4 regions of the Blautia sp. An46 genome follow, and region 4 is predicted to be linked to each of the others. Evidence: predicted binding sites of a transcription regulator. Region 4 holds the regulator's gene; each other region holds the start of a gene.

Region 1 (8,148 bases), on a different contig from region 4:
CGTTCTTTGTCTCCTCTGCACGATAACGGGTGTTCTCCAAAAGGATTACATCTCCGTCTTTCATGGCCTCTACAGCAGCTTTTGCATTAGGACCTACAACTTCCGGATCAGCAGCAAACTTTACTTCCTGTCCCAGCAGTTCAGTCAGACGTTTTGCAACAGGAGCCAGGGATAATTCCGGTTTCGGTTCTCCCTTTGGCTTTCCTAAATGAGAGCAGAGAATAATCTTCCCGCCGTCAGCGATCAATTTTTTAATAGTAGGAAGTGCAGCTACCAGACGGTTCTCATCTGTGATCTTTCCATCCTGAAGAGGTACGTTAAAGTCACAGCGCACCAGCACTCTTTTTCCTTTTACGTTGATATCATCTACTGATTTTTTATTAAGCATTGGAAATGCCTCCTTTTCTTTATATAGCCGAAAAGGGCCCGGTCCATACCGTAGTAGACCGGACCCTTAAATGAGCCTTTATAATACTTTCAGCAGCAAATTATTATTTGTTTAATAATTTACCGAAGTATTTGATTGTTCTAACCATCTGGCTTGTGTAGGAGTTCTCGTTGTCATACCATGATACAACCTGAACTTCTGTTGTTCCGTTGTCCAGAGGCAGAACCATTGTCTGTGTAGCATCGAACAGAGAACCATATCTCATACCAACGATATCGCTGGATACGATTTCATCTTCGTTGTATCCGAAGGACTCTGTAGCTGCTGCTTTCATAGCGTCATTGATCTGCTCTTTTGTAACGTTTCCTTTAACAACTGCTGTTAAGATTGTTGTGGAACCTGTAGGAGTAGGAACACGCTGTGCAGCACCGATCAGTTTTCCGTTTAATTCAGGAATAACTAAGCCGATAGCTTTTGCAGCACCTGTGCTGTTTGGAACGATATTAACTGCTGCAGCACGGGATCTTCTCAGATCGCCTTTTCTCTGTGGTCCATCCAGAGTCATCTGGTCGCCTGTGTAAGCGTGGATTGTACACATAATACCGGACTGGATCTCAGCTAAGTCATTTAATGCTTTAGCCATAGGTGCCAGGCAGTTTGTTGTACAGGAAGCTGCTGAAATGATGTTATCATTTTCTGTTAATGTTTCATGGTTTACATTGTAAACGATAGTTGGCAGGTCATTTCCAGCTGGTGCAGAAATAACAACTTTCTTAGCGCCGGCATCGATATGAGCCTGTGCTTTTGCCTTAGATGTATAGAAGCCTGTACACTCCAGAACAACGTCTACACCGATTTCTCCCCAAGGAAGTTCAGCGGCATTAGCCATTGCATAAATTTTGATTTCTTTTCCGTCTACAGTGATAGAATCTTCGCCAGCTGTAACTTTATCAGCTAACTCATATCTTCCCTGTGTAGAGTCATATTTCAGTAAGTGAGCTAACATTTTGGGAGATGTTAAATCGTTGATTGCTACGATTTCAAATCCTTCTGCTCCAAACATCTGTCTGAATGCAAGACGTCCGATACGTCCAAAACCATTGATTGCTACTTTTACTGCCATGATTTTCATTCCTCCTAAAAGTGATTGATTTTCTGTGAGTTCTTTAACTGTTGTAAGCTACATTGTTAAAGAAACATCAACCTTGTCCATATTGTACTCGTTTTTGTCCAAAAATTCAAGCCTAATTTCATATTTCCTAAGCGTTTTAACTCTAATTTAACCTCTTTCCTCTTGCTAGAGCCCTAAAATTTCCCTTATAATGCTTATATTAAGTAAAAAACATCTACAAAAAGGAGTTGCTTTTATGTATTGTGATTATCATCTTCATTCTTCTTTCTCCGGGGACAGTGAAGTTCCTATGGAAGAAATGATACAAAAAGGAATCCAGCTGGGCCTTCCCGCCATGTGCTTTACAGAGCATCTGGACCCTGATTTCCCCGAAGGGGATTATTCCTTTGACCTGGATCTTCCTGCCTATGAAAAAAAGCTGAGAGAGCTGAAAGAAAAATACCGGGACCGTATCCAAATTTATTTTGGCATGGAAATGGGGCTGCAGCCCCATCTGACAAAGGTAATCCCAGAGATTGCATCCTCTGCTTCCTTTGACTTTCTGATCGGTTCCACCCATGTAGCAGATCACATGGATCCTTATGACCGGACATTTTTTGAAGAAAGGAGCGAATATCAGGCTTATCACCGCTATTTTGAAGTGCTCCTGGAAAATCTGAAGACTTTTTCCTGCTTTGACACCTGCGGCCATATCGATTATGTTGTACGCTACGGTCCAAATCAGAACCAGGATTATACCTACGAAAAATATCAGGATATCCTGGACGCCATTCTGAAAACGCTCATAGAAAAACAGATAGGGCTGGAATGCAACACCGCAGGCTTCAAATATGGCCTGGGACATCCCAACCCTACAGAAAAGGTACTGGCACGCTACCGGGAGCTGGGAGGAGAAATCCTGACACTTGGCTCTGACGCCCATGCTCCAGAACATATTGCCTATAATTTCAAGGAAACCGGCGAGCTCTTAAAAGCCTGTGGTTTCCGATACTATACTATCTTTAAAGAAAGAAAGCCAGAGTTCTTAAAGCTCTAGTGCAGGCCCTAATATAATGCCGCCGCCAGCTACATACTCTCCCCGGTACAGGACTACAGCCTGTCCCGGGGTTACAGCTCTCTGGGGCTCCAGAAAGTCTACCTGCACTCTGCCATTTTCCAGTTTTTTTAGGGTACAGGGGGCCCCTGGATGATTATATCGGATCTTACCAGAAAGGATTTCCCCTTCTTTAATCTCTTCCATTGCCATGTAATTCATCCGGTCACAGACCAGGCTTTTCACAAAGAGCTCTTCATTTTCCCCTATGACCACCTCATTTGTTTCTGGCCGAATTTCTGTAACAAACACCGGATGCCCCATAGAAAGATTCAGTCCCTTTCTCTGACCAATCGTATAATGGATAATTCCTTTATGTTCCCCGATAACAGTCCCGTCTTTTTTCACATAATTTCCCCGAAGGATTTTTTGTCCTGTACTTTTTTCGATAAAACCCGCATAGTCATTATCCGGCACAAAACAGATTTCCTGACTATCTTTTTTATGTGCTACAGGAATTCCCGCTTCTGCGGCAATCTGACGTATTTTCTCTTTTGTATACGCCCCAACAGGCATCAGAGTATGAGCAAGCTGTTCCTGAGTAAGATTATATAAAGCGTAGGTCTGGTCTTTTCTGGCAGTCACCGAATTACGAATGGCATAACGTCCGTTTTCCAGCTGTTCTACTCTTGCATAATGTCCTGTAGCAATATAATCTGCTCCTATATCCAGACTCCGCTTCAGAAGGGCCTCCCATTTCACATAACGGTTACAGGCAATACAGGGATTTGGCGTTCTTCCCTCCTGGTATTCCTTTATAAAATAGTCGATGACATTTTCCTTAAACTCTTTCCTGAAATTCATCACATAATAAGGGATTTCCAGCTTCGCCGCCACTCTTCTGGCATCGTCCACAGCGCTGAGGCCGCAGCAGCCCCCGTTTTCTTCCTGAAATTCAGGCTCTTCTTCCTGCCAGATCTGCATGGTGACTCCAATGACCTCATATCCCTGCTTCTTCAGCAGATAGGCTGCCACTGAAGAATCTACTCCTCCTGACAGACCTACTACCACTTTCTTCTTTTCCATCAGTACTCTTCCTCTTCTTCCTCTTCGCCTTCATGGATATCAGACTTTGGTTTAGAAAGTCCTTCGATTTTAATCCCATTCTTTTCTGCATAGTCCCACAGAGCTGCATGAATGGCTTCTTCTGCCAGCAGAGAACAGTGGACTTTTACTGGAGGCAGGCCGTCTAAAGCTTCCATTACTGCTTTATTAGTAACCTGAAGGGCCTCCTGTATGGTTTTTCCTTTTACCAGTTCTGTAGCCATGCTGCTGGTGGCTACGGCTGCGCCGCAGCCGAAAGTCTTAAATTTACAGTCACGGATAATCTGATTTTCATCAATATCCAGGTAAATTCTCATAATATCTCCACATTTTGCATTTCCTACTGTTCCTACTCCGCTGGGATTTTCAATCTCTCCTACATTTCTGGGATTCTGAAAATGATCCATAACTTTTTCACTGTACATTATTCCTTCCTCCATTTTTCTTTTATGAACTTTTTTATTTATTTTCCGCTTTTTCCTGTTTTCTTATAAAGTCTTCATATAAGGGAGACAGATTTCTCAGTTTCGCCACAATCTCTTTAATCTGCTCCAAGGTATAATCTAAGTCCTCTTTAGTGGTGTCTGCTCCCAGAGTCAGTCTCAGGGAACCATGGGCAATCTCATGAGGCAGTCCAATAGCCAGAAGTACATGGGAAGGATCTAATGACCCTGAGGTACAGGCAGAACCGCTGGAACCTGCAATTCCCTTCATGTCCAGCATGATCAGGAGTGATTCACCTTCAATAAACCGGAAGCTGAAATTGGCATTATTGGGAAGACGTTTTACCGGGTCTCCGTTCAGGCGTACATAAGGCACTTCCTCTAAAACCCGGCGGATAAAGTAGTCTCTCAGCTCCTTCTCCTTCTTTGTCCTCTCTTCCATGGTCTCAGCTGCCATCCGTGCCGCTACCCCATATCCTACGATTCCCGGAACATTCTCTGTGCCGGCTCTTCTCTTTCTCTCCTGAGCTCCGCCGTGTACGAAAGAACGTATCTTTACCCCCTTCCGGATGTAGAGACAGCCAATCCCTTTGGGGCCGTTGATCTTATGAGCGCTGGAGCTTAACATATCAATATTCATTTCATCTACATCTATAGGCACCTGGCCAAAGGCCTGGACAGCGTCTGTGTGAAAAAGAATCCCATGCTCTCTGGCAATCATTCCGATTTCCTTTACTGGCTCAATGGTACCGATCTCATTATTTGCAAACATAATGGTAATCAGTATGGTCTCCGGGCTAATGGCTTTCTGAAGCTGCTCCAGATCTACCAGTCCATTCTCATCTACATCCAGATAAGTGACCCGGGCGCCCTGTTTTTCCAGATATTGACAGGTGTGAAGGACTGCATGATGCTCGATCTTGGTAGTGATAATATGATTTCCTTTATTCTTATAAGCTTCATAAGCTGCCTTTATGGCCCAGTTATCCGCTTCAGAACCCCCTCCGGTAAAATAGATTTCTTCTGTCTTTGCCCCGATAACCCGGGCAATTTCTTCCCTGGCATTAGTGATAGCTTCTTTGCTTCTCTGTCCCAGCTCATAAATACTGGAAGGGTTTCCATAACTCTCTGTAAAATAAGGGAGCATGGCGTCCACTACTTCCTGAGCGGTTCTTGTAGTTGCTGCGTTATCTAAATAAATCCTTGTCTTCATAGCTTTCCTCTCCTATTTTCACATTTTTCAAAGAGTTCAGATATATGACTGAACTGCTACATATCAGATCCGGTTTTTTCCTGGATGCGGCGGCTTTCTTCCACCAACTGGCTGATCATAATAGAATCTACGGTCTCCTGAATGCTTTTATTCACTTTCTCCCAGACATATCTGGCTACACAAAGGTCCTGCCCCAGGCAGTTGGCGTTATTCTCGTCTCCGCAGGAAACCGCCTCAATACTGCCTTCTAAAGCCCTGAGAACATCCCCCACGGAAATCTCCTGGGCAGGTTTTGCCAGCCTGTAGCCTCCCTGGGCTCCCCGGACGCTGGTCACAAGACCTGCTTTTTTCAGTTTCCTTACCAGCTGTTCCAGGTAACTGTCTGAAATCATCTGTCTGGCAGAAATACTCTGGATGGAAACGGCTTCTTTCTCACCATACAGTGCCAGGTCAATAAGGGCCCGCAGTCCATATCTGCCTTTTGTAGATAGCTTCACTGTTATCGCCCCTTCTTAATTCCGACTATTTTACTCGGATTTCTATTCTGGATGTAGAATATCACCTTTAGCATGTTCTGTCAAGGAGAATTTTGGAATATATTATGGAAAAAGCAAAAGGAAATCTTATGGAAAATAAACACGTGCTTCTGAAAGGAACTCTCCTTCTCACAGGAGCAGGATTTATCACCAAAATCATCGGCTTTATCTATAGAATATTCCTCTCTCAGACAATTGGTGCAGAGGGCATGGGAATCTACCAGCTTATCTTCCCTATCCACACCCTCTGCTTCGCCCTGTCTGTAGGCGGGATACAGACGGCCATCTCCCGCTTTACCGCTGCCAGGGCAGCCTTAAAAGACGAACAGGGCGCCAGGGACATTTTTGTTCTCTCAGGAGCCCTTTCCACAGCCATTGCCCTGGTAGTTTCTGCGGTTCTTTATCAGAATGCTTCCTGGTTTGCCCTTCATATTCTTCTGGAAGAAAGATGCGCTCCTCTGCTCCGGCTCATGGCTTTTTCTATTCCCATGGGCACTCTTCATTCCTGTGTAAACGGTTACTACTTTGCCCGAAAAAAACTGGTCATTCCTGCTGCTGCCCAGCTTCTGGAACAGAGTGCCAGAGTCGGTGTTTCCTATGGCATCTTTCTCATTCTGACGGAACAGAATGTGCCGGTAACTCCTATGCTGGCTGTGGCAGGCTTACTGGGAGGCGAGCTGGTTTCCATGATCTTTTCTCTCCTGGTAATCCTCTGGGATTATCAAAAGCATGGCTACCGTCTGAGGAGTCTCCGCTCTCCTGTAAAAGACCTAAAAGAAATACTGGCCCTGGCCTTTCCTCTGACCTGCAGCCGGCTTCTTGTAAATGTCCTTCACAGCATAGAGTCTGTACTGATTCCTGGTCATCTGCGGCTTTTCGGTATGGACAGCGGCTCTGCTCTGTCTGTTTATGGCGTCCTCACTGGTATGGCCCTTCCTCTTATTCTTTTTCCTTCCGCCATAACCAATGCCGTATCTACAGTCCTTCTTCCCTCTGTGGCAGAGAATCAGGCCGTAGGCAATCGAAAGGCCATACGCAGAGCTATCCTTCTCTCCGTAAAATATTGCCTTATTTTAGGATTCTTATCCACAGCTTTTTTCTTTTTTGCAGGAGATTTCCTGGGACTGATTCTTTTTAAAAATGAATTTGCAGCCACATTTATCAAAACCCTGTCCTTTATCTGTCCCTGCCTCTACCTTTCCGGTACTTTAAGCGGGATTCTAAACGGCCTGGGAGCTGCTAACCAGTCCTTTATCCTGAACACTCTGGGACTGGGTGTCCGGATCGCCTTTGTCTTTTTTGTCATTCCCGAATATGGCATCCTGGGATATCTATGGGGACTTATTGTCAGCGAAATCCTCGTCACAGGGCTTTCTCTCTGCTTTTTAAGGGAATACTTTTCCTGACTGCTGAGAAAAAGTATCGACAACCGGGATTTCTTGTATTATAATTTTTCTGTTAGAGAGACTAAGTAAAATATTTATAAAAATACAAAGGAGAATACTATGAGTTTTAAATTTGTCAGACAGCTGCCTTCTCCGGACCAGGTCAAGGAACAGACCCCTATGTCCGAAGAAATGAAAAAAATAAAGGAGCAGAGAGACCGTCTGATCCAGGATGTGATCACCGGCGATTCTGATAAGTTTCTGGTAATCGTAGGACCCTGTTCAGCGGATAATGAAGATTCTGTATGTGAATATACAAACCGCCTGGCAAAAGTCCAGGAAAAAGTAGCGGACCGTCTGGTCCTGGTTCCCCGGATCTATACCAACAAGCCCCGGACAACAGGAGAAGGATATAAAGGCATGCTCCATCAGCCGGACCCTGAGGCCCAGCCAGATGTTATGGCAGGAATTTTAGCCATCCGTCACATGCATATGCGTTCCATGGAAGAAACCGGCCTGACCTCTGCTGATGAAATGCTTTATCCCGACAACTGGCATTATCTTTCCGACTTGCTCTCCTATGTGGCCATTGGCGCCCGTTCTGTGGAGAATCAGGAGCATCGCCTTATGGTCAGCGGCCTGGATATTCCTGCTGGAATGAAGAATCCCACCAGCGGTGACTTTTCTGTTATGCTGAACTCCGTCGTAGCAGCCCAGGGAGGCCATGACTTTATTTCCAGAGGCTGGGAAGTAAAGACAGAGGGAAATCCCCTTACTCACACCATTTTAAGAGGCGCTGTAAACAAACATGGAAATACCATTCCCAATTATCACTATGAGGATCTCCAGCTTCTTCTGGAAATGTATGAAAAAAGAGATCTGAAAAATCCGGCAGTCATCATTGATGCCAATCA
Region 2 (8,148 bases), on a different contig from region 4:
TGGTAGGTAGGCATGAAATTGTCAAAACCGGACAAAGGAATGGCATTCTGCATTCGGGGATCATGGGCGTCAAAAGTGATGATATTGGAAACACCCATCTGCACCAGTTCCTGAAGGGCAAGAGCACAGTCCAGAGATTCTCTCTTGCTTCTCTTGTGCTGGCGGCTTTCGTAAAGGAATGGCATGATCACATTGATCCTGTGGGCTTTTCCTGCTGCTGTAGCGATGATCCTCTTCAGATCCTGATAGTGATCGTCCGGAGACATGTGGTTGGTATGACCGCAGATTTTATAAGTCATACTGTGATTGCATACATCTACCATAACAAACATGTCGGTTCCACGGATGGACTCGCTGATCACGCCTTTGGCTTCACCGGAACCAAAACGTGGGCATTCACAATCAATAAGGAAGCTATCCTCTGCATAGCCTCGGAAATTAAGTCCGGACTGATTGTGGGAATTTAATTCTTTTCGAAATTGAACCAGATGGGCATCTACCTGAGATGCCAGCTGAGCGCAGCTTTCCAGAGCTGCTATTTTGATAGGGGCCACTGGAATAGATTTTTCCAGCAAACTGATATTGATCATAAAGACCTCCATGTAATTTCTTGTATTTTACTTTCTTTTTACATCATACACATTAAGTTATAACATTCGACATAATATCCAGTCAAGGAAAAATATTGCTTTTTTATTGCTTTGTTGGTATACTAGCCGCAGAGCAGCTGGTATTTCCAGCTGCTGCCGGATGAACAGAAACGCTTATTTTTGCGGAAAAGAGAGAGGTATATATGACAAAATCCAGACACATAATCAGAGAAGTGGAAGAGGGAAGCATTGCCTGGGAACTGGAGCTGGAACCTGGAGATGAGCTTCTTTCTATAAATGGAAATGCCATTGAGGATGTTTTCGATTATCACTACCTGGTGAATGATGAAGAAATACTGCTGTTAGTCAAAAAGGCAAACGGAGAAGAATGGGAACTGGAAGTGGAGAAAGAATATGAGGAAGATCTGGGAATCGTCTTTGAGAACAGCTTAATGGACGAATACCGTTCCTGCAGCAACCACTGTATTTTCTGTTTTATCGATCAGATGCCTCCGGGAATGCGGGAAACTCTTTATTTTAAAGATGATGATTCCCGGCTGTCTTTTCTTCAGGGGAATTATGTGACCCTTACAAACATGAGCGATCACGATATTGACCGGATCATAGAGTATCATCTGGCCCCTATAAATATTTCCTTCCATACGACAAATCCGGAGCTTCGGCGAAGGATGCTCCACAATCGATTTGCAGGAGATATCTTTCCAAAGGTGGACAGGCTGTACCAGGCGGGGATTGAGATGAATGGACAGATTGTTCTGTGCAAAGGGATCAACGATGCTAAAGAACTTGAGAGGAGTATAAAAGACCTTTCCCAATATCTTCCTCATCTAAAAAGTGTTTCTGTGGTACCTGTAGGCCTGAGCAGGTTTAGGGAAGGTCTATATCCTCTGGAACCTTTTGATAAGGAGGATGCCTGCAGAGTCATCGATCAGATTGAGATATGGCAGAAAAGGCTGTATGAACAGTATGGTCTGCATTTTATCCATGCCAGTGATGAGTGGTATCTTCTGGCAGAGAGAAAATTGCCGGAAGAAGAGCGGTATGACGGATATCTGCAGCTGGAAAACGGTGTGGGAATGCTGCGGCTTTTAGAAGAGCAGGTGACTGAGGCGTTAGAAGGCCAGGAGGGAGATGACAGAAGAGGGACCCTGGCCTTTGCTACGGGAAACCTTGCTTACCCCTTTATCAGTCGTTATATGGAAAAAATCCAGAAAAAATTTCCAAATGTACAGGTTCGGGGGTATAATGTAAAAAACCGCTTTTTTGGAGAGCAGATAACTGTGTCCGGCCTTCTTACCGGACAGGATCTGATCCAGCAGCTGAAAGGAAAAGAATTGGGTGAATACCTTCTTCTCCCTTGCAATATGCTGAGAAGCGGAGAAAACGTTTTCCTGGATGATGTGACTGTGGAAGATGTGGAGAGAGAATTAAAGGTGTCTGTGAAGATTGTAGGAGAAGAAGGAGCTGATCTTATAGAGGCTGTTCTGAACAGAGAAGCAGGCAGAGAACATAAAAGGAGACAAATGTATGAGCAAACCAATTGTAGCTATAGTGGGACGGCCCAATGTGGGAAAATCCACACTTTTTAATGCTCTGGCGGGAGAAAAGATATCTATAGTAAAGGATACCCCGGGAGTTACCCGTGACAGGATTTATGCCGATGTTACCTGGCTGGACAAAACCTTTACGCTGATCGATACCGGAGGTATTGAGCCAGAGAGTAAAGATATCATTCTTTCTCAGATGAGGGAGCAGGCACAGATTGCCATTGATACGGCGGATGTGATCGTTTTTATTACAGATGTCCGTCAGGGACTGGTAGATGCAGACAGTAAAGTTGCAGATATGCTTCGCAGAAGCCAGAAACCTGTAGTACTGGTGGTAAATAAGGTAGACAGTTTCCAGAAGTATATGATGGACACTTATGAATTTTATAATCTTGGAATCGGAGAACCAGTGCCGATTTCTGCAGCCTCTATGCTGGGGCTGGGAGATATGCTGGAAAAGGTAACAGAGCACTTTCAGGATATTCCCCAGGATGAGGAAGAGGATGAAATCCCCAGGATTGCTGTGGTGGGCAAGCCCAACGTAGGTAAATCTTCTCTGATCAATAAGATTGTAGGAGAGGATAGAGTTATCGTTTCCGATATCGCCGGCACGACCAGAGATGCTATTGATACCAGAGTGGTCTATCAGGATAAAGAATATATTTTTATAGATACTGCAGGTCTGAGAAGGAAAAACAAGATCAAAGAGGAGCTGGAACGCTACAGCATTATCCGTACAGTGACGGCTGTAGAGAGGGCAGATGTAGTAGTTATGATGATCGATGCAGAGGAAGGGGTTACGGAACAGGATGCTAAGATCGCAGGGATTGCCCACGACAGAGGAAAGGGAATCGTCATTGCTGTAAATAAATGGGATGCTATTGAAAAAGATGATAAAACCATATATAAATTTACAAATAAGGTAAGAGAAATCCTTTCCTTTATGCCCTATGCGGAAATTATGTTTATTTCTGCAAAGACAGGACAGAGAATTCCGAAGCTCTTTGAGACCATTGACATGGTGCTGGAAAACCAGACCCTGCGTATCCAGACGGGAGTTCTGAATGAGATTATTACGGAAGCGGTAGCTATGCAGCAGCCTCCTTCTGATAAAGGAAAAAGGCTGAAGATTTTCTATGCTACTCAGGTTTCTGTGAAGCCGCCTACCTTTGTTATCTTTGTAAACAGCAAAGAACTGATGCATTTTTCCTACACAAGATATCTGGAAAATAAAGTTCGGGAGGCTTTTGGCTTTAAAGGAACTTCTCTGAAGTTTATTATCAGAGAAAGAAAAGAGGGGGAATAGAAAATGCTGGAACGTATCGTATGTCTGGTTATCGGATATGCTTTAGGGCTTTTCCAGACATCCTATATTTACGGAAGAAAACAGGGAATTGATATCCGGGAGCACGGCAGCGGGAATGCTGGTACGACTAATGCCTTCCGGACTATGGGAAAAAAGGCAGGAGCTCTGACCCTGTTGGGCGATATTCTGAAGTGCGTACTTGCCATGGCTGCTGCAAGACTTTTGTTCGGCAATAGTTTCGGAGACAATATCCGTCTTCTGGAACTCTATGCCGGAGCAGGCTGCATCCTGGGACATAATTTTCCTTTTTATCTGAAATTTAAAGGAGGAAAGGGAATTGCAGCGTCAGTAGGACTTCTCCTTGCCTTTGACTGGAGAATTTTTCTCATCTGCGCAGTAGTTTTTTTTGCACTGTTTTTTGCCACCCATTACGTATCCCTTTGCTCTCTGGCAGGATATCTGTGCTTTGTGGTGCTCCTTTTTGCTTTTGGACAAACAGGTATGTACCCCTGCAGCCAGCCGGTGCTTTATGAAATGTATGTGATAGCGTTTCTGCTCATGGTTTTGGCATACTGGAGACACAGACAGAACATTGGACGTCTGCTCCATGGAAATGAAAACAAGATTTTTCTCAGTAAAAAGAGGTAAGGGATATGGCAAATATTGGAATCATTGGCGCTGGCAGCTGGGGAACGGCTTTGGGAATACTTCTGGTAAATAACGGACATAACACTACGCTCTGGTCTCACAGACTGGAACAGGCAGAAGAGCTTGCCAGGACAAGAGAACACAGGGAAAAACTTCCTGGTGTTCAGCTTCCGGAATCTCTGGAGATTACCAATGATCTGGAAAAGACCCTGGTGGGAAAAGATATCCTGATCATGGCAGTCCCCTCTGTAGCTGTGCGGCAGACTGCCAGAAGAATTAAACCCTATATACGATACGGGCAGCTGATCGTCAATGTGTCTAAGGGAATAGAAGAGGGAACACTGATGACCCTTACTGACATTATAGAAGAAGAGATACCTGAGTCGGTGGCCTGTGTTCTTTCAGGCCCCAGCCATGCAGAAGAGGTGAGCCGAGGGCTTCCTACCACCTGTGTGGCAGGTGCAAAAGAGCGGAAGACTGCAGAATATATACAGAATATTTTTATGAGTCCTGTGTTCAGGGCTTACATCAGTCCAGATGTGCTGGGTATTGAGCTGGGGGGAGCTTTGAAAAATGTCATTGCTCTGGCAGCAGGAGCAGCAGATGGTCTGGGATATGGAGACAATACTAAGGCAGCTCTTATTACCAGGGGGATTTCAGAGATTACCAGACTGGGAATTGCCATGGGCGCCAAAGCAGAAACTTTCTATGGCCTTTCCGGTATCGGAGATTTGATCGTTACCTGTGCCAGCAGACACAGCCGGAATCGGAGAGCGGGAATCCTCCTGGGACAGGGAAAAACTGCAGAAGAAGCTATGAAAGAAGTAAAAATGGTAGTAGAAGGTGTGTATTCCGCAAAAGCCGGATGGGAACTTTCTCAGAAATACCAGGTTGAAATGCCTATTATCCAGCAGGTATACCAGGTCCTTTTTGAGAAGAAGTCTCCGGACCTTGCAGTTCAGGATTTGATGCTGAGAGACCGGAAAATAGAGTCTTGGGATGTTTCCTGGAAACCAGAGTGATCAGCTGGATAGATGAGATAAAGAGAAATAGAAAGAGGCCTTTTCTCACAGAGGGAAAATAGATATTCCGGTCCCTCTGTGAGAAAAGGCCTCTTTTGTATGGGATATGTACGGTTGGGTTCTTCCAACAAAATGCCATGGCATGGAAGAAAACTTATAATATATAAGGAGCCATGTCTTCGGGAACTCCGGCTACCCGCTGCTGTACATCCATTGCTGTAATAGCAGCCATCTCTTCTTCGGAAAGAACAAAATCAAAGATCTGACTGTTTTCCTCCAGCCGCTCTTTATGCACAGATTTGGGAATTACGCCGATGCCTTGCTGAACAAGCCAGCGCAATCCTACCTGGGCGGGGGTTTTCTGATGATTCTTTCCTATTTCAATCATCAGAGGACTGTTCATATAGGCACCTCTTGCCAGAGGAGCGTAAGCCTGAAGGACAATTCCCTTTTCTTCACAGTAAGTTTTCAATTCAGGATGGTTAAACAGGGGGTGAAACTCTACCTGGTTTACTGCGGGAACTACATCTGAAACAGTCTTCAGCAGTTCCAAGTCTGCAATACTGAAATTCGATACCCCAATAGACTTTACTTTTCCATCTGTCCGAAGTTTTTCCATTACTTTCCAGGTATTTCCAAAACATCCAGGCACAGGCCAGTGGATAAGATAGAGGTCCACATAGTCCAGCCCCAGACGCTCCAGGCTCCGGTTAAAACTGTCTTCTATATCTCCGATTCTCTGAGCAGTATTCCATATCTTCGTCGTGATAAATAAATCTTCTCTTGGTGTGTCAAGAGCCTGTATTCCTTTACCGACTCCTTCTTCGTTTTTGTAGAAAGAAGCTGTATCGATCAAGCGGTAGCCAGAAGACACGGCATCTGATATTGCCTGTTTCAGCTCTCCGTCGTCAGTGGCTTTGTAAACGCCAAGGCCTAACAGCGGCATTTCTCTTCCGTCATTTAGATGAATTACATGTTCGCCAAAAGACATAACACCAAACCTCCTTTTTACAATCGTTGATAGTATACCATGAAAATATGAAGAATGTTAGTCATATTTATTAAAATTCACAATTTATTCAAACACAAATCAAAATTCACAAAGGTCACGGGCTTTAAAATAAGAGGTTTTTACATAAATTATAATTTCGGAAGAAGACGGTAAAAAGGGGAGGGAAAGCACTAAGAAAAATACATAAAATAGCTTGATAAAACATAGTAAACCATGTATAATGAAGCTAATTGATAAATTATTGTCATTCAGTGCGCCCAAATATGATAAAGGGCCTGGAAAGGATGGAAAAATGCATTTAATCAAAGATGAAAATGGTAATGTGATCCCTCATGGAGGGGAGGCTCATCAGCATGAACATTGCGGAAGCTGCAGCGATAACTGCCAGGAGAATTGTTCTCAGGAAGTGGTAGCTTTATTGAATTATATGCTGTCACACAATGAACATCATGCCCAGGAGTTGGATCAGATGGCTGAGAATCTTCAGAAACTTGGAATGGAAGATGCAGCTAAGACGATTAAAGAAGGAGTGGCAGATTTTCAGAAAGGAAATATGCGCCTTGGACTGGCTTTGACACTGGTAAAAGAACACTTAAAGGAGGCGTAGATCATGTGTCTTGCAACTGTTCAGAAAGAAAGTGACAATACCGTAATTTTGAAAATGGTCAGCCGTATCGATGTGGATGGGGATAAAGTGATTCTCCGAGATATTATGGGAGAAACGAAAACCATCGTTGGAAGGATTTTAATGGTAGATCTGGCCAACAGCATTGTGAAGCTAGACTGTGAATAACAAAAGGTTTTATGGGGAAACCCTTAAAATAAAACACAATATGCGGAGGTAAAGACCAATGAAACTAGCAGAGGCTATGAAGGAGAAAATGCTCCTTTCCTTTGAGCTTTTCCCCCCGAAGACCGAGAAAGGCATGGAAAATCTTCCGGGCACGATTGAGCATCTGTGCAAGTATAAACCGGAATATATTTCCTGTACCTACGGCGCAGGAGGGGGAAACGTAGGAGCAAACAGGGAAGTCTGCCAGATGATCAAAAAAGCTGGCCCTATTCCTGTGACTCACTTCACGGTTATCCGTAACACAAAGGAGGGCATCAAAGAGCAGCTGGATCAATATCTGGCGGAAGGCGTAGATCATATGCTGGCTCTTCGGGGCGATCTTCCTCTGGGGGAAACCACTACCTGCGGGGATTTTGATTATGCCACAGATCTTGTGAAATTTGTAAAAGATCAATATGGCGACAAATTCGAAATCGCAGTAGCAGGCTCTCCGGAAGGACATATCGCATGCCGCAGCCTGGAAGCGGATATTTCCGTTTTGAGGCAGAAGCAGGATAACGGAGCTGATTACATCATGACTCAGCTTTGCTGGGACATGGAACAGTTCAAACGCTGGCTGGACGCTATTCGTAAAGCAGGCGTGACCATGCCGGTGGATGTGGGGATTATGCCGATTCTGGATCAGGCCGCCACTATTAATATGGCTCTGTCCCGTAATGGCTGTGTAATGGACCGTGAATTGTCCAGACTCATCTCCAGACACTGGCTGTTCCCGAATCCTTTCAATCCTAAGGACGCAGAGGGTAAGCCCTTTGATATGTTCTATGATAAAAAGGTGAAAGAATTTAAAGAAGAGGGTATCGAGTATACCATCAGACAGATTGATGAGTACCGGGCACTTGGTGTTAATGGTATCCATCTGTATGCGTTGAATAAGTGGAAAGACGTATCTGAAATTATTGAAAGATCCGGACTTCGTACACTTGTTTAAAATTTAAATTCAGGAGGCGCCTGATTTATGGCACATGTAATTGCAGTCGCAGGAAAAGGCGGCGTAGGTAAGACAACATTAACGGGACTGATCATACAGTATCTGGGCGAAAAGGGAAAAGGTCCCATCCTTGCAGTGGATGCGGATGCAAACTCCAATCTTAATGAAGTGTTGGGAGTGGAGGTAGAGACTACTCTGGGAGAAATCAGAGAAGAGGT
Region 3 (8,148 bases), on a different contig from region 4:
GATACCTCCAGAACAATGTCGCCGCCGTATCCGGCTTCTGTTACGGTTACCAGATAGCCATCCTCTGTCCTGGCAGCTGACTGGATATTTTCGGTCTCTGTCACATCCAGTTCCTCTGTTATCTGGGCCTTGTCCTGTCCCTGGTCTGTACTCTGGTCTTTTGCCAAAGCCTTAGAGCCTGCGATCACTCCAAAGGACAGAGCAGTTACGATGATCAACGCAAGAATTCCTCTGACATTTTTATTTTTCATATTCGTCTCCTTTAAATCACCTTTTTCTTTGTTCCATATACCTGCTGCCGGTAAAGCAGGGCAAGAATTCCTGCCAGGCAGTTAGCCGTCAGGATCCCGAAGCAGATTCCCTCCGGATATGTGCTGAAAATACGGATGGCAGCCGTAATGATACCTGCTGCCAGAGCATACAGAAGTTTTCCTCTTCTGGATACAAAGACATAATCTGTCAGCATATAGCAGCCTCCCATGATCAGTCCGCCGCCAAAAAGGTTGGCCAGAATGTCTCCGGTAAAAAGACCGCTGGGACCGAAAATAAAGGTAAGGACTGTCACTGTAGCAATATAGGTAAGGGCAGCCTCTGCATTCACCACCCCCATGTAACACATATAGGCAAATCCTGCCAGGAGAAGAAGCTTGCTGGTCTCTCCCATAGCGCCGGGAACTTCTCCCAGAAACATCTGAAGATAGGAATATCCCGTCCCTCCTCCTGCTTTTACCATACCAAGAACTGTAGCCTGGGAAACAGCGTCTGCTGCCAGTGTTCTGGGAGCTGTATATCCCATAACCGTCCCCGGCCACAGGACCATGACCAAAAGTCTTCCCATAAGAGCCGGATTGGCAAAATTACTTCCAATGCCTCCGAACATCTGCTTTACGATCAGAATGCTGAAGACAGCAGCCGCTCCAAGTACCCAGACAGGCACTGTCACAGGCATATTAAAGGCCAGGAGCATTCCGGTAACTACCGCACTGAAGTCTCCTGCTGTTACCTGCTTTTTGGTTATCTTCTGCCACAGAAATTCCGTCAGTACACATACTGCTACAGAAAAAGCAGTCAGATAAAGGGCCCGGATTCCAAAATAATACACTGCTCCCAGAAGAGCAGGAACCAGGGAAATAGAAACATGGAGCATGATGTTCCTGGTGGTCTGGGCAGTCCTCAGATGAGGACCGTTTATCACTTTTGTGGGACTCATGATTTCTTCACCACCTTTTCTCTCATTCGCTGCTTCACTAAATCTCGCGCCAGTCTGTTCCGAAGAGTCAGTTCTCTTTTGGCCGGACAGATGTAGGAACAGCAGCCGCAGGCGATACACTCGCTGGCATAGAGCTTCTGGCACAGATCATAGTCCTCCTTTAAAAAGGCAAAATCAATCTGGTAGGGAGTAAGCCCTGCAGGGCAGACATTTTTGCAGGCCTCGCAGCGGATACAGGGCTGCTCTTCGTAATGACTGTCCGGAAGGACCAAGATACCGGAAGTGCTCTTGGTAATGTAAAACAGCTCTTCTTCTCCCTTCCAGTCGGAAGCAACACAGGGGCCTGTCATAGGGCCTCCCCCGATGATCCGGTTCTTTTCTGTGGTGACTCCTCCGCATAGTTCCACCAGCTCTTTGGCGGAAGTACCGATAGGGACCAGAAAATTCCCCGGATTTTTCACACAGCCTGTTACCGTAACGATCCTGGATGTCAGGGGTCTGTTCCCCAGAACCATATCTGCTGCGGCTTTGGCAGTTCCCACATTGGAAACGATCACTCCTGCATCGGCAGGCAGCCCTCCCATAGGAACTTCCCTTCCCAAAACACTCTGTATCAGCTGGCGCTCACCGCCCTGAGGATACTTTGTAGGAAGCGCTTTTATTTCCAGTTCTTCTCCCTGGTCTAAAATCCCCTGCTCTCTCATCTTTTCCAAAATCTTCCGAAGATTCTCAATGGCCCCCGGCTTATTATCTTCAATACATACATAAGCCTTGCCAGCGCCGGAAGCTTTCAGAAGAAGCCGGACACCGTTAAGCAGAGCAGGTCCCTGTTCAAGCATCAGACGATAATCACAGGTCAAAAAAGGCTCGCACTCCGCACCGTTGACCAGCAAAGTATCTATCTGCTTATCGGTTTCATATTTTCGGAATGCAGGAAAACCTGCGCCTCCCATACCCGTAAGGCCGCCTTCCCGAAGCCCTTCCAAAATCTTCTCCGAATCAACTTCAGACAGGGAGACGCCCTCTTTTTCATAAGACATGGTCTCTCTCTTTGGGTCTTCCAGCCGCCGGATCACACAGGCCGTCGCAGCCCTTCCCTGATTCTCTACCTCTTTGATCCCTATCACTTCTCCGGTGACGCTGGCATGAAGAGGGGCCGCCATAAAGGCTTCCGGATCCCCGATCCGCTCTCCTTCCTGCACATGGTCCAAAGGCCTGACCTTCAGGCCGCAGAGGGCGCGAAAAGACTGTTCTGCCAGAATCGTCACTGTTTCCGGCCAGTATTCCCGCACCGGAATGTCCATAGTCAGAGACTTATCGTAACCGTCTGTGGGATGAATTCCCCCCGGAAATCCTTTTGTCTCATTTCTGTGCATATTTTGTTTTCCTCCATCAAAGGTTTGTTAATAAATTGACATGCCCGAATAGCATAACATACTGGAGTTAATTTCGCAAGATTAACTTTCTAAAATCTGAACTGAATAGCTGCCAAAATTAGTATGCGGACATCTGCGGTTTTTACACGGGATTTTAAGTTTTTATGAAATTTAGGATAGATGGGAATAGATATTCTTCCTAGACGGTGTTATTGACTTGCTGGAAAAAGATATTTATACTGTATTCAAGATAAGATCGTATATTTACCCAGGGAGCTGGGGGACGTGCTCTCACCCAATCCGAGACCTTACGGAGGGTGGTGATTATTATGAGTACATATGAAGAATTGAGTCTAATCGTAAACGCTGCTTTATTGATTATCGCCATTCTTAATTATACCCATAAGAAATAGCCGTCCTGCTCTCGTCAAAGTTTAGGAACGGCTATCTCTTATAGCTAAATCTTAAATTACGCCGGGTCGGGTGAAGTGCAGTCACCTTCCGGCTCCCTTGTTAAGTATATTATAGTCAAAATGCCCTAATTTGTCAAATACGAAAAGGGGCTGTCGCATTAGTCGAAATCGAGAATATGACTAATGCGACAACCCCTTGAAAAATCTATTAAGCTAATTTACTCTTTGCCAGTTCTGCCAGAGTTGCGAATCCCTCTGCATCGTTGATAGCCATGTCAGCCAGAACTTTTCTGTTCAGGTCAACGTTCGCCAGCTTTAAGCCGTGCATGAATTTGCTGTAGGATAAACCGTTCATTCTTGCAGCAGCATTGATACGAGCGATCCAAAGCTGTCTGAACTGACGTTTTCTCTGTTTTCTTCCTGCATAGGAGCTTGCCAGAGCTCTCATTACAGACTGTTTTGCTACTCTATACTGTTTGGAACGGGCTCCTCTGTAGCCCTTAGCCATTTTTAATACTCTGTTATGTTTCTTCTTAGCGTTTAATCCGCCTTTAATTCTTGCCATTCTTAATTTCCTCCTATATTAAAGATAATCTTTTTTCAATGAAACTTTGCCAACTGTCCAGATTACATGTAAGGCAGGATTTTCTTCATGCTCTTTACATTTGTTGCATCTGTGATAGTTGCTTTTCTGAGATTTCTTTTTCTCTTCTGAGATTTCTTTGTTAAGATATGGCTCTTGTAAGCTTTATTTCTTTTTAATTTACCTGTTCCTGTTGTTTTGAAGCGCTTTGCAGCAGCTTTGGTAGTTTTCATTTTTGGCATGTTTATGTCCTCCTTAAACTCTTTTTCTTATTAACGTTTTTCTGTCAAAAACATAGTCATGCTTCTGCCTTCCACCTTAGGCGCCTTTTCGATCACCGCAATGTCGGACAGAATCTGCGCAAACTCATCTAAGATGTGCTTGCTGCTCTGCATATGTGCCATTTCCCTTCCCCGGAAACGCAGAGTCACCTTCACTTTGTTTCCTTTCTGCAGGAATTTTCTGGCGTTGTTGACCTTGGTCTTCAAATCGTTTTCCTCAATATTAGGGGATAAACGCACTTCTTTGATTTCTATGGTTTTCTGTTTCTTCTTAGCTTCCTTCTCTTTTCTGGCTAATTCGTACTTATACTTGCCATAGTCAATAATTTTACAAACCGGCGGCTTCGCTGTGGGAGCAATCTTTACCAGATCCAGTCCGGCTTCCACTGCATGTTTCTGGGCTTCTCTTGCGGACATGATTCCCAGCTGCTGTCCATCCGCTCCAATAAGACGTACTTCTTTGTCTCTGATTTGTTCGTTGATCATTAAATCGCTAATAGTCGTGCACCTCCATAATATTGATAAAACACTCTTGGGCCCCCTTGGCCATTTCCTTTAAGAAAAGAACACGTAAGCCTTCCGGCTTTCATGGTCATGAATAAGAATCTACAGAGCAAAAGAAAAGCGGATAGCAAAATACACTATCCACCTGATATCTCCATATGAAAACGCTGTGCGCTTCACTGCATTCTATAAACCGTTAGTCACCCATTTGTGCTAAGGTGAGAGTGGATACTCTGCTTTCTTTTTCTTCTTCAGACTTTTGTAATATAGCATAGCTAAAACACAAAGTCAAGCTTTTTTGTATAAAAAATCCCTTGTTTTTTCTTATAAGAAATGGCATAATTATGCCTACATACCTTACACACAATACAAAGGAGAAAAATATGGAACAAAAAAGAGGATCTTTTACAAACAAGATGGGCTTTGTTCTGGCTGCTGCAGGTTCGGCTGTAGGCCTTGGAAACATCTGGCGTTTTCCTTACCTGGCTGCAAAATACGGAGGGGGTATTTTTCTGCTGGTCTACCTGATCCTGGCAGTGACCTTCGGATTTACACTGATGGTCACAGAAATCGCCATCGGCAGAAAGACCAGACTCAGTGCCATCGGCGCTTTCCAGTCACTGGATAAGCGTTTCGGTTTCGTAGGCTATCTGGCCTGCGCCGTACCTTTTATCATCACCCCTTATTACTGCGTTATCGGAGGCTGGGTGATCAAATACTTTGTCACCTTCCTTACCGGAGACGGCGGACTTGCCTCCGGGGACGAATACTTTGCCGCTTTTACCAGCCAGACGGTTTCCCCGGTGGTATGGTTCTGCATTTATGTTCTTCTCACCGCCATTGTAGTGATCATGGGTGTTGAAAAAGGAATTGAGAAAGCCAGCCGCTTTATGATGCCCCTGCTGATCGTCATGATCGTAGGCATCAGCATTTACTGTGTTACACGGCCTGGCGCTATGGAAGGTGTAAAATATTACTTCTTCCCCGACTTTTCCAAATTTTCCGCTACCACTGTACTGGCGGCCATGGGGCAGCTATTCTATTCTATGTCTCTGGCTATGGGAATTATGATCACTTACGGCTCTTATATGAAAAAAGAAAGCAGTCTGGAAGCTTCTGTGCGGCAGATTGAAGTCTTTGACACTGTAGTTGCCTTCCTGGCAGGTCTGATGATCGTGCCTTCGGTCTTTGTTTTCTCAGGAGGAGATGAAGCTGCCCTCAGCAAAGGACCTTCCCTGATGTTTATTACTCTGCCGAAGGTCTTCAACGATATGGCCCTTGGGGGAGTGATCGGAGCAGTGTTCTTCCTGCTGGTGCTTTTCGCAGCCCTGACTTCTTCTATCTCCCTGATGGAGACTGCGGTTTCCATTCTGCGGGATAAGACCGGATGGGGCAGAAAAAAATCCACGATATTGATCACCATCTATGTCCTGATACTGGGAACCATCGTCTCTCTGGGCTTCGGACCTCTGAGCTTTATCCAGCTTCTGGGACTGGGACTGCTGGATTTCTTTGACTTCATCAGCAACAGTGTGCTCATGCCTATTGTGGCTATTCTCACCTGTATCTGCGTGGGGCATTTTATCGGACCCAAGGTTATTGAGGATGAAGTGGAACTTAACGGTCCCTTCAAGATTAAAAAGTTCTACCGGATCATGCTGAAATGGATCGCTCCCATTTTCCTGGCCCTGATCCTGATCTTTGCGATTTCTGAGACTATGGGCTGGATTGTTGTATAACGCCCCTGCCCCACCGCTTCAGAAAGCCCAAAAGGACTCTTCTGGAGCTGTCGCGTTAAATGTCAGGAATATTTATACATTTTATGCGAATTTGTCGAGTATAGCTTTGAGACCCTAGGCTCAAAGCGACGCAGACTGAGCAATAAAATGTATAAATATTCTCGATTTTGATTAATGCGACAGTTCCAAAAAGAGTCCTTTTTTCTGTGTTATCTATGGCCAGGAGATCTTCTCAGGCTTCTTTTTTCTCCCGAAATGGTTTCAGGAAGATAAACCATCCAAAGATTACCAGGTTCAGGATCAGAGAAGCCAGTACGTCCCCCCAGGCAATGGTCTGTCCCTGGAGTACATCTGCAGAATAATTTCCAACAAACATAGGGATCAGATTATTATTCATATAGTGGACAGCCACGGCTACCCAGATGTTCCTGGTCTTCATATAGACATAAGCCAGGAAGATTCCTATAAAGACGCAGGTAACGATCTGGGACGCCACATAGATCACGCCCATATCCGGCGTGGTGTAATAGAAGAAATCCAGAGGCAGGTGCCACAGTCCCCATATCACCCCTAAAAGCAGTACGCCCTTTCTCAGTCCGAATCTTTTCTGCAGGAGAGGCTGGAGATAATACCGCCATCCATATTCCTCTCCGAAGAAGGCCACTACTACCAGGAAGAAATTCAGGACCAATGTAACCAGATAGAGCCAGGTAGAAGGCAAAGCCCACAGCTGGATAAATTCTCCCATCTGTCCTCCCAGAGCACTGGAAATCCCCATACGGAGGCTGTAAAGCACAAAGAACAAAAGCATACACAAAACCGACTTTTTCCAGTTCCTCCACCGCAGGCCGCAGGCCTCCCGTCTCTCTTTTCCCGAAACCAGAAGGGTGATCCAAAATACAATGCTTCCCAGGATCAATACCACCTGTACAAGCACCATCCATACTGACATTTCCATCTGTCCTGCCTGTATACTCTGAGGCAGAAATACAGAACCCAGGGCACACAGGATCATCAGGACTGTGATCACAAGGAAGGTCACATAAAAAATCCTGGGCACCTTCTGGTCTCCTTTCCTGGTAAGCAGATAAGCCATCATAACTCCCGCCGCCGGATAAAGCATCTGGGCGTTGGGAAATACACTCAGATCTGCTCCTGTGCTGTTTCCATACCACATCAGCAGTCCCAGGACATAAGTGATCCCATAGGCCAGTGCCGCAAAAATGATCAGTTGTCTCTTTTCTGTTTCTGAAAATCTCATCTCTTTTTCCTCTCTTTTTCAGATTATTCTTTGTTAAGCCTTATATTTTCACCACAAAGATTATACTGAAAAATACATTTTTTGTATATAAAAAGATATGAATATTTTTCAAAAAATACCTATCCAAGCAAATATTCTTACTTTTCTATTTTTCCACAACCTATCTCTGCTTTTCCCTGAAGATTCCCAGGATTTTTTCTCCCTTTCTCCTGGCTGCCTGGTAAACGGCCCACAGAAACAGAAAGATAAGAAGACTGATTCCCAGAACTATCATCAGACTCCGAAGCTCAGCAGCGGTTAGTCTTCCGTCATTCATATAGTTCATTCCTATGCTGAAAAGCAATCCTACCCCACAGCCCAGAACTGTCGGGTAAATAAAAATTTTCCTGAGCTGAGCTTTTAAAACTTTCTTCCGATACTCACTGTCTGCCCCCAGCCGCTCCAGGCTTACAAAAACTTCCCGGTTGTCCGCAGCCACAGAGACACCTCTTACATAAGTCATAATAGCCACTGTGGAAAGGGTGATGATGAAAATGTACAGGCAGAGCATCACATAGACCCCAACAAACTGCATCCATTCCTGGCTGTTCAGAATCTGAAACTGCGGCCCGTATCTCCAGTTTACAAGAAGCTGGGTATCCTCCGGGTCCATCTCAACCTTATCCCCATACATATATTCTTCCCCATTGGCTTTGGCCTGGAGCTCTTCCCACCGATCATAATTTCCCATATGAGCAGAAAGGTCTGTAGCCCGGCTCACATATTCCTCATACAAAGCTCT
Region 4 (8,148 bases):
TATATGGATTTTTACCGTCCTGTGGTTTTTTACAGCAATCTGAGACAGTTTTTTCGCCATGGACAGTTTAAACACTGTAGGGCGGAAATCTTCTCTGACTATCCGCTCATAATCTTCTTCGTAGGTATATCCCAGGATCAGCAGAGGTTTACGGATTCCTCCCTGGTAAAGTTCCTCTGCCTCTTCTACCGTTGCCACAGCGATTCCCCAGACCCTTGAGTCTTTCACCGCTTCTCTGGCAAGAGGCAATGCCCCATGCCCATATCCGTCTGCTTTCAATACAGTAATGATCTTGGTTTCCTTTTTCAGATTTTGCTTAATACTTGTCAAATTAAAAGTAAATGCATCCAGATTAATATCCGCCTGGATTCTGCTTGGTAATCTCATCTGTCTGCCCTCTCTTTAAAGTTCATTTAAAATACTGGCTGCCGCCTGGGCAATGTCCTTCGCCAGCATACCGGCACGTCCTTTTTTCTCAGCTGCCAGATCCCCGGCCACCCCATGGAGATATACTCCCAGACATGCGCTCCCAAAAAGTTCTCCCTTTCTCTGAGCAAGTACGCTCAGAAGAATTCCCGTCAGTACGTCTCCGCTGCCTGCAGTAGCCATGCCGTCATTTCCCGAAAGATTGATACAGACTTTTTCCTGATTTTCGGCGATAACTGTTCTGGCGTCTTTGCATATAAGCACTGTATGAAGCTCCTCTGCTGTCTTTCCTGTAATCTCTATGGGATTCTTTTTCCATTCTTCAACAGATACTCCTGTAAGTCTGGAAAATTCCCCCAGATGAGGCGTAAGAATGGTTCCTCCCGGATAATTTTTGAGAAGCTCTTTCCTTCCTCTTAGAAGATTAATGCCATCTGCATCAATGACCAAAGGCTTTTTCCCATTTGCAAGAAGGATTTCCAGAAGAGCTTCTGCAAGAGGTCCTGTTCCAATCCCCGGTCCAATGCCGTATACGTCTGCCCAGTCCATTCCTTCTTTCATCATTGCCTCTAAATCCGTATTTTCATCATATACCTGGAGCATGGCCTCTGGAAAGCAGGAAAACATCTGCCGGTTTTCTCTTGCAGTACATACTTTGAGCATTCCTGCTCCAGTCTTCATGGCTCCATAACCGCTTAAATAAGCTGCCCCGAAAATATTCCGGCTCCCGGCCACAAGAAAAATCTTACCGAAACTTCCCTTGTTTCCCTCAGGCAACCTTTTCAGTTTCTGAAGATCCTGAAAAGTACAGGCACAAAGTTCCGGCTTTAAAACAGCTCTTTTGTCTTTATATATTCCTACGTCTGCAACAATGATCTTTCCGGCATATGCCGCTCCCGGATAAAAACATAATCCGGCTTTTCTATATCCAAATGTCACCGTCAAATCTGCTTTTACTGCTGCGCCCAGCACAGCTCCGGTGTCTGCGCTGATTCCAGAAGGGATGTCCACAGACACTACCTTTCCCTGGCAATCATTAATCAGAAGGATGGCATCTTTGTATTTTCCTGATACCTCCCTGGACAGTCCCACTCCAAGGACAGCATCTACTATAGTAGTATATTCATTGGGAAGAAAAGTCTTGACAAAGGAAATACCATATTTTTTTCCAATATCTATCTGTTTCTTCATTTCTTCTGTAAAATGACCGGGATTTCCTAAAATACAGACATCTACATCATAGCCTGCCAGAAAAAGAAGGCGGGCTATGACCACTCCGTCTGCTCCATTATTTCCTCCTCCGCAGAGAACCAGTGTCCTGGTTAAAGGAAATCCTTCTCTCAGCATTTCGTCATATACTGCAAGTCCTGCCCGCTCCATAAGAACAAGAGACGGCACCCCCATCTCCTGAATCGTAAATGTATCCAGTTTTTTCATCTGGTTTCCTGTCACCAGCAGTTCCATCTGTAACACCGCCTTTTCCTTTTTTACCTTCTGAAAAATTTCTCAGACTTCATATTTTTACAGAAAAAACTGCCGCAAAATTTCTTTTACAGCAGTTTGCTCCTCCTATTTCTTATCTTTGTGTTCTGATACATAACAGTTCAGATTATAAGAGAGACGCATAAGACTTTCGGACAAATGTACATTCTCTACGATTACATCCTCCGGCACATCCAGATCCAGATGTGCAAAATTCCAGATGGCCTTTATCCCATGCTGCACCAGAAAATCTGCGGTTTCCGCCGCGTTATTCTTAGGCAGTGTCAGAGCTGCTATCTGAACGTCATGGGTTTCCAGAAACTGGGGAAGTTCCTCCATCATACGGATTTCATTTCCCCGAATAGAAATCCCCTTCAGCACTGGATTTACATCAAAAATCCCTACAATTTTAAATCCTCTTTTTTCAAATTTTACATAATTAGCCAGAGCCTGTCCAAGATTTCCGGCACCGATAATGATCATATGGTGTGTCTTGTCAAGCCCCAGTATTTTTCCGATTTCCGCATACAGATACGGGACATTATAACCATATCCCTGCTGTCCGAAACCACCGAAATTATTCAAGTCCTGGCGGATTTGAGAAGCGGTTACCCGCATTTTCTCACTGAGCTCATTGGAGGATATCCGCTCCACGCCCTCTTCCAGAAGTTCTCCTAAATATCTGTAATAGCGGGGCAGTCTTCTTATTACTGCTTTTGAGATACCTTTATCGTCCACGACAAACCCTCCTATCAAAAGTACACATTCCTAACTAATATTATATATAATCGTTAAATTAAAGTCAATTATAATTCCTTTTATCTGTTGTCAAATTCAGATTTTCCGCTATAATAGTAGGGACAGACTTTTGCAAAAAAACACTAAAGGAGACAACAGAAATGATACTTGCATGTCAGAACATTGAAAAATCCTTTGACGGCGAGCTTCTGCTCCAGGATGTAAATTTTCATATAGAGGAACGGGAAAAAGCGGCCCTTATCGGTATCAACGGCGCAGGAAAAACTACTTTGCTCCGGATCATCATGGGGGAACTTCCCGCTGACAATGGGCAGGTGATCCTGTCCAGAGGAAAGACTATCGGCTATCTGGCTCAGCACCAGGAGAGCGACACGAATCTTTCTATTTACGGCTCTCTCTTGGAAATGAAGCAGCATATCCTGGACATAGAACAGAACATGCGGGCATTGGAAAAAGAAATGAAGCATGCCTCTGGAGAAGAGCTGTCCAAAATCATGGAATCCTATTCCCGCCTTACCCAGAAATTCGAACAGGAAAACGGCTATGCCTGCAAAAGTGAGATCATAGGTGTGCTGAAAGGACTGGGTTTTGAAGAAAAAGATTTTGACAAAATGGTTTCCACACTATCTGGAGGACAGAAAACCCGGGTAGCTCTTGGAAGACTTCTTCTCTCCAGTCCGGATATTATTCTTCTGGACGAGCCTACCAACCATCTGGATATGGATTCTATCGCCTGGCTGGAAACTTATCTTCTAAATTATCCTGGAGCTGTATTCATTGTATCTCATGACCGATACTTTCTGGATAAGGTCGTCACGAAAATTGTTGAGCTGGATAATACAAAGGCTACGGTTTTTACCGGAAATTATTCTGCCTACAGTGAAAAGAAAGCCCAGCTTCGTAAGGCGGCCTATCAGGCCTATTTAAATCAGCAGCAGGAAATCAAACACCAGGAAGAGGTTATCGCCAAGCTTCGGCAGTTCAACCGGGAAAAATCTATCCGCAGAGCAGAAAGCCGGGAAAAAATGTTGGAAAAAATGGAGGTTCTGGAAAAGCCTACAGAGGTAGACGCAGCTATGCGTATCTCCTTAAAACCCAGGATCACCAGCGGAAATGATGTGCTGATGGTGGAACATCTTTCCAAATCCTTCCCCTCTCTCCCTTTGTTTCAAGACCTGAACTTTACCATTAAACGAGGGGAAAAAGTGGCTATTATCGGAAATAATGGTACTGGAAAGACTACCATTCTAAAGATTTTAAACCGCCTTCTTCCTGCTGATGAAGGCAGCTTCCGTCTGGGCAGCAAAGTACATATCGGCTACTATGACCAGGAGCACCATGTGCTTCATATGGAGAAAACGGTATTCGAAGAAATCTCCGATGAATATCCAAAGCTGACCAACACAGAAATCCGGAATCTTCTGGCCGCTTTTCTTTTCACAGGGGACGATGTATTCAAGCCCATCTCTGCTTTAAGCGGCGGAGAACGGGGACGTGTCTCTCTGGCAAAGCTTATGCTGTCAGAGGCCAACTTCCTGATCCTGGACGAGCCCACCAACCATCTGGATATTATCTCCAAGGAAATCCTGGAAGACGCTTTAAAAAGCTATGAGGGAACCGTCCTCTATGTGTCCCATGATCGTTATTTTATTAACCGGACAGCCACAAGGATTCTGGAACTAACCAACCAGAAACTGGTGAATTATATCGGAAATTATGATTATTATCTGGAGAAAAAAGAAGAGCTGACTTCGGTCTACGCCCCTCAGCTCCAAGAAGAGAAGCCCCTGGAAAAAATGTCTTCTACCAAGCAGGACTGGCAGCAGAAAAAAGAGGAGCAGGCCCGTATACGAAAACGTGAAAATGAGCTTAAGAAAACAGAAAAAGCTATTGAAGAGCTGGAAACCCGGGACAAAGAAATCGATGAAGAGCTTGCAAAGCCTGAAGTAGCCACAGACCCCTCTAAGTGTATTCCTCTTTCCGCAGAGAAAGGAGAAATTGCCGAAAAACTGGAGGAGCTTTATGAAAAATGGGAGGAACTTGCCCAATAGGCAGGTTTCTCCCATTTTTTAATCTTTCTTTCACCGTTTCCTGAAATTTCTATTTCTACTTCTCCAGTTCTTTGCGTATCTCCTGAATAAATTCCTGGCTGTTTAACACTACAGGATTCTCCAGACTGGTGATCAGTGCAAGATCTTTTGTCATCTTTCCGCTCTCAATAACACCTACAGTAGCTTTCTCCAGCTTGTCAGCAAAATCACAAAGATCCTGGTTTCCATCCAGCTCCCCTCTCTTTCTCAGAGCTCCTGTCCAGGCAAAAATGGTGGCCACAGAGTTGGTAGAGGTCTCTTCTCCCTTCAGGTGTTTGTAGTAGTGGCGCTGAACTGTTCCATGAGCTGCCTCATACTCAAAATATCCATGAGGAGACACCAGTACAGAGGTCATCATGGCAAGAGAACCAAAGGCAGAAGATACCATGTCGCTCATCACATCGCCGTCATAGTTCTTGCAGGCCCAGATAAAGCCGCCTTCTGCTTTCATGACTCTGGCTACTGCATCATCGATCAGTGTATAGAAATAGGTGATGCCTGCAGCCTCAAACTTCTCTTTGTACTCTTTGTCATAAATTTCCTGGAAGATATCTTTAAAGGTGTGGTCGTACTTCTTGGAAATAGTATCCTTAGTGGCAAACCACAGATCCTGCTTTGTATCCAGGGCATAGGAGAAACAGCTTCTTGCAAAGCTTTCAATGGAAGAGTCCAGGTTATGCATTCCCTGAGCCACTCCCGGCCCCTGAAATTCATGGACCAGTTCTCTGGTCTCTTTTCCTTCCTGGTCTGTATATACCAATTCTACCTTTCCTGGTCCTGGAATGATCATTTCTGTATTTTTATATACATCACCGTATGCATGTCTGGCAAGGGTAATCGGCTTCTTCCAGTTCTTCACACAGGGCTCAATGCCTTTTACCACAATAGGTGCCCGGAAAACCGTACCATCCAGCATAGAACGGATGGTTCCGTTTGGACTTTTATACATCTCTTTTAAATGATATTCATCCATACGTGCGGCATTGGGGGTAATAGTGGCACATTTTACAGCAACCTTATATTTCTTTGTAGCATCTGCCGCATCTATAGTTACCTGGTCATTGGTCTCATTCCTGTGCTCCAGGCCCAGGTCATAATATTCTGTCTTCAGGTCCACAAAGGGAAGGAGCAGCTCATCTTTGATCATTTTCCAGAGGATTCTGGTCATCTCATCTCCATCCATCTCCACTAGAGGTGTGGTCATTTTAATTTTTTCCATAGGTAAAATCTCCTTTCTCCCATCTTTCTTTACTTCATTTCTTCCCGAAGAACCTTCTCAATGTCAAAGTTCTTCAGATTTTCTATGGTATTGGCAATATGTCCGTAGGCGGCTTTTTCCGCCTCCTGACTGTTCCCCTGCCGGATAGCCTCCAGGATTTCTCTGTGCTCGCTGTTAGAAGGCCGCACTCTCATTCTGTACTGCACCGAGGCCTTACGTACTCTCTGCAGATACTGGTGAAAATCTCCCAGGGTATGGGTGAGGATCCTGCTTCCAGAAGCCTCATACAAAAGTTCGTGGAATCTGCCATCCTGCTGGCAGACCTGTTCATAGTTGCCCTTTCCTGCATGGTAATCGGAAAGGACAATAGCCTCTTCCATACCTTCCAGCTGTTCTTTTGTGGCCCTCCCGGCTGCCATAGAAGCGCACAGCCCTTCCAGCCGGGCTCTTATCTGATACATGTCCATAACATCCTGGGAGGAAATGCCGGTGACAAAGGCACCTTTATTAGGTATGATCTGTACCAGTCCTTCCAGGGCCAGCTGCCGTACAGCCTCTCTTACAGGGGTCCTGCTCACCCCCAGTTCCTTTCCAATAGTGCACTCTACCAGCTCATCGCCTTTTTTATATTTTCCTTTCAGAATGTCTTCCCTGAGTTTCTGAAAAACTTTTTCTCTCAATGACTCTCCTGCCATCTTCTTTCGCCGTCCTTATTCCAGTTTCACTCCCAAACGGCTGCAGCACTCATCAATTACGGCCAAAAGCTCATCATCGGTCAGTACCGTTACACGGCCTTCTTCGTACTGCTTGTCCACCCAGGCTTTGACCATGACTGCCAGCTCACTGTTCTTGTCAATCTGCTTCTCGCCAGACAGGCGGAAATGATTGTTGATCCAGTGGGCGATCCCTGCCAGGCCGGAAGTATTGGAGACTGCCACCTGAGGCGGACGGTTCAGGAATTTCTCTGTATCAAATATATTATAAATCTCTTCATTTTTCAACAGTCCGTCTGCATGAATTCCGGCTCTTGTAACATTAAAGGCAGTTCCCACAAAAGGAGTCTGGGGCGGAATCTTATAACCAATCTCTTTTTCATAGTATTCAGCCAGTTCTGTGATGACTGTGGTGTCCATTCCATCCAGAGAGCCCTTCAGCTGGGCATACTCGAATACCATAGCCTCAAGAGGTGTATTCCCTGTCCGCTCTCCAATACCGAAAAGAGAACAGTTTACACCACTGGCTCCATAGAGCCAGGCTGTTGTAGAATTGCTTACCGCTTTATAAAAATCGTTATGGCCGTGGAACTCAATAAGTTCAGAAGGAAATCCGGCATGGGTCATAATGCCGTAGATGATTCCCGGAACAGATCTGGGGATCACAGCGCCGGGATAATTTACCCCATACCCCATGGTATCGCAGCACCGGACCTTAATGGGAATGGAATATTCCTCCATCAGCTTTGTCAGTTCCAGACAGAAAGGAATTACATAACCATAGATATCTGCCCTGGTAATATCCTCCAGATGGCATCTGGGACTGATGCCAATTTCCAGGCAGTCGCGGATTACGCTGAGGTAATGTTCCATAGCCTGGCGGCGGGTCATCTTCATTTTATAGAAAATATGATAGTCAGAACAGCTGACCAGAATTCCTGTTTCTTTCAGACCAATATCTTTTACCAGTTCAAAATCCTTTTTGCTTGCTCTTATCCAGCTTGTAACCTCGGGAAATTTATATCCTTTTTCCAGACATTTATATACTGCATCCCGGTCCTTTTTGCTGTAGAGGAAAAATTCGCTTTGACGGATCTTTCCGTTAGGTCCTCCCAGTCTGTGGAGATATTCATAGATCTTTACAATCTGTTCTGTACTGTAGGGGGCCCTGGACTGCTGACCATCGCGGAAAGTAGTATCTGTGATCCAAATATCATCGGGCATGTGATGAGGGACGATCCTGTCGTTAAAAGCAATCTTCGGTACCTCTGTATAAGGAAACAGGTTTCGGAATACATTGGGCTTTTCCACATCTACCAGAGGATACATATGCTCCTCCAGTTCCAACAGATTCGTGTGATAATTCATACGTACAGCTCTGTCAATCATTTCTCTCACTCCTCATTTTCTGTAAAAATCATAGTTTCATACGCTACTATATAGAACTGCTTGTATCATT

What was found. Region 4 encodes Rex, which represses fermentation and respiration genes when NADH is low (regulators of the CRP and FNR family bind a similar motif). Its sites were predicted from a motif close to ATTGTTAANTANTTAACAAT; they were not measured.
Region 1: the regulator Rex is predicted to act here: its motif matches at 1,573-1,592, upstream of gap (type I glyceraldehyde-3-phosphate dehydrogenase).
Region 2: the regulator Rex is predicted to act here: its motif matches at 6,376-6,395, upstream of B5G00_RS05610 (cobalt transporter).
Region 3: the regulator Rex is predicted to act here: its motif matches at 2,610-2,629, upstream of rsxC (electron transport complex subunit RsxC).

The regions. Positions count from the first base shown of each region.
Region 1 covers NZ_NFIF01000019.1:4,612-12,759, reverse strand. Annotated here, with positions in the region: gene B5G00_RS14275 (phosphoglycerate kinase) at 1-388, opposite strand, end outside; gene gap (type I glyceraldehyde-3-phosphate dehydrogenase) at 492-1,511, opposite strand; gene B5G00_RS14265 (histidinol-phosphatase HisJ family protein) at 1,756-2,556, shown strand; gene mnmA (tRNA 2-thiouridine(34) synthase MnmA) at 2,545-3,639, opposite strand; gene nifU (Fe-S cluster assembly scaffold protein NifU) at 3,639-4,082, opposite strand; gene nifS (cysteine desulfurase NifS) at 4,117-5,313, opposite strand; gene B5G00_RS14245 (RrF2 family transcriptional regulator) at 5,370-5,810, opposite strand; gene B5G00_RS14240 (polysaccharide biosynthesis protein) at 5,939-7,255, shown strand; gene B5G00_RS14235 (3-deoxy-7-phosphoheptulonate synthase) at 7,328-8,148, shown strand, end outside.
Region 2 covers NZ_NFIF01000005.1:38,836-46,983, forward strand. Annotated here, with positions in the region: gene B5G00_RS05580 (ribose-phosphate pyrophosphokinase) at 1-590, opposite strand, end outside; gene B5G00_RS05585 (DUF512 domain-containing protein) at 794-2,200, shown strand; gene der (ribosome biogenesis GTPase Der) at 2,139-3,464, shown strand; gene plsY (glycerol-3-phosphate 1-O-acyltransferase PlsY) at 3,468-4,112, shown strand; gene B5G00_RS05600 (NAD(P)H-dependent glycerol-3-phosphate dehydrogenase) at 4,118-5,134, shown strand; gene B5G00_RS05605 (aldo/keto reductase) at 5,289-6,125, opposite strand; gene B5G00_RS05610 (cobalt transporter) at 6,439-6,753, shown strand; gene B5G00_RS05615 (CooT family nickel-binding protein) at 6,757-6,939, shown strand; gene B5G00_RS05620 (methylenetetrahydrofolate reductase) at 6,998-7,930, shown strand; gene B5G00_RS05625 (ATP-binding protein) at 7,958-8,148, shown strand, end outside.
Region 3 covers NZ_NFIF01000003.1:237,858-246,005, forward strand. Annotated here, with positions in the region: gene B5G00_RS04375 (FMN-binding protein) at 1-251, opposite strand, end outside; gene B5G00_RS04380 (RnfABCDGE type electron transport complex subunit D) at 263-1,210, opposite strand; gene rsxC (electron transport complex subunit RsxC) at 1,207-2,586, opposite strand; gene rplT (50S ribosomal protein L20) at 3,208-3,564, opposite strand; gene rpmI (50S ribosomal protein L35) at 3,627-3,824, opposite strand; gene infC (translation initiation factor IF-3) at 3,855-4,349, opposite strand; gene B5G00_RS04405 (sodium-dependent transporter) at 4,751-6,106, shown strand; gene B5G00_RS04410 (CPBP family intramembrane glutamic endopeptidase) at 6,339-7,367, opposite strand; gene B5G00_RS04415 (ABC transporter permease) at 7,528-8,148, opposite strand, start outside.
Region 4 covers NZ_NFIF01000020.1:53,599-61,746, reverse strand. Annotated here, with positions in the region: gene alr (alanine racemase) at 1-387, opposite strand, end outside; gene B5G00_RS14905 (NAD(P)H-hydrate dehydratase) at 403-1,890, opposite strand; gene B5G00_RS14900 (redox-sensing transcriptional repressor Rex) at 1,996-2,646, opposite strand; gene B5G00_RS14895 (ABC-F family ATP-binding cassette domain-containing protein) at 2,808-4,718, shown strand; gene B5G00_RS14890 (NADP-dependent isocitrate dehydrogenase) at 4,774-5,976, opposite strand; gene B5G00_RS14885 (GntR family transcriptional regulator) at 6,006-6,671, opposite strand; gene B5G00_RS14880 (2-isopropylmalate synthase) at 6,687-8,078, opposite strand.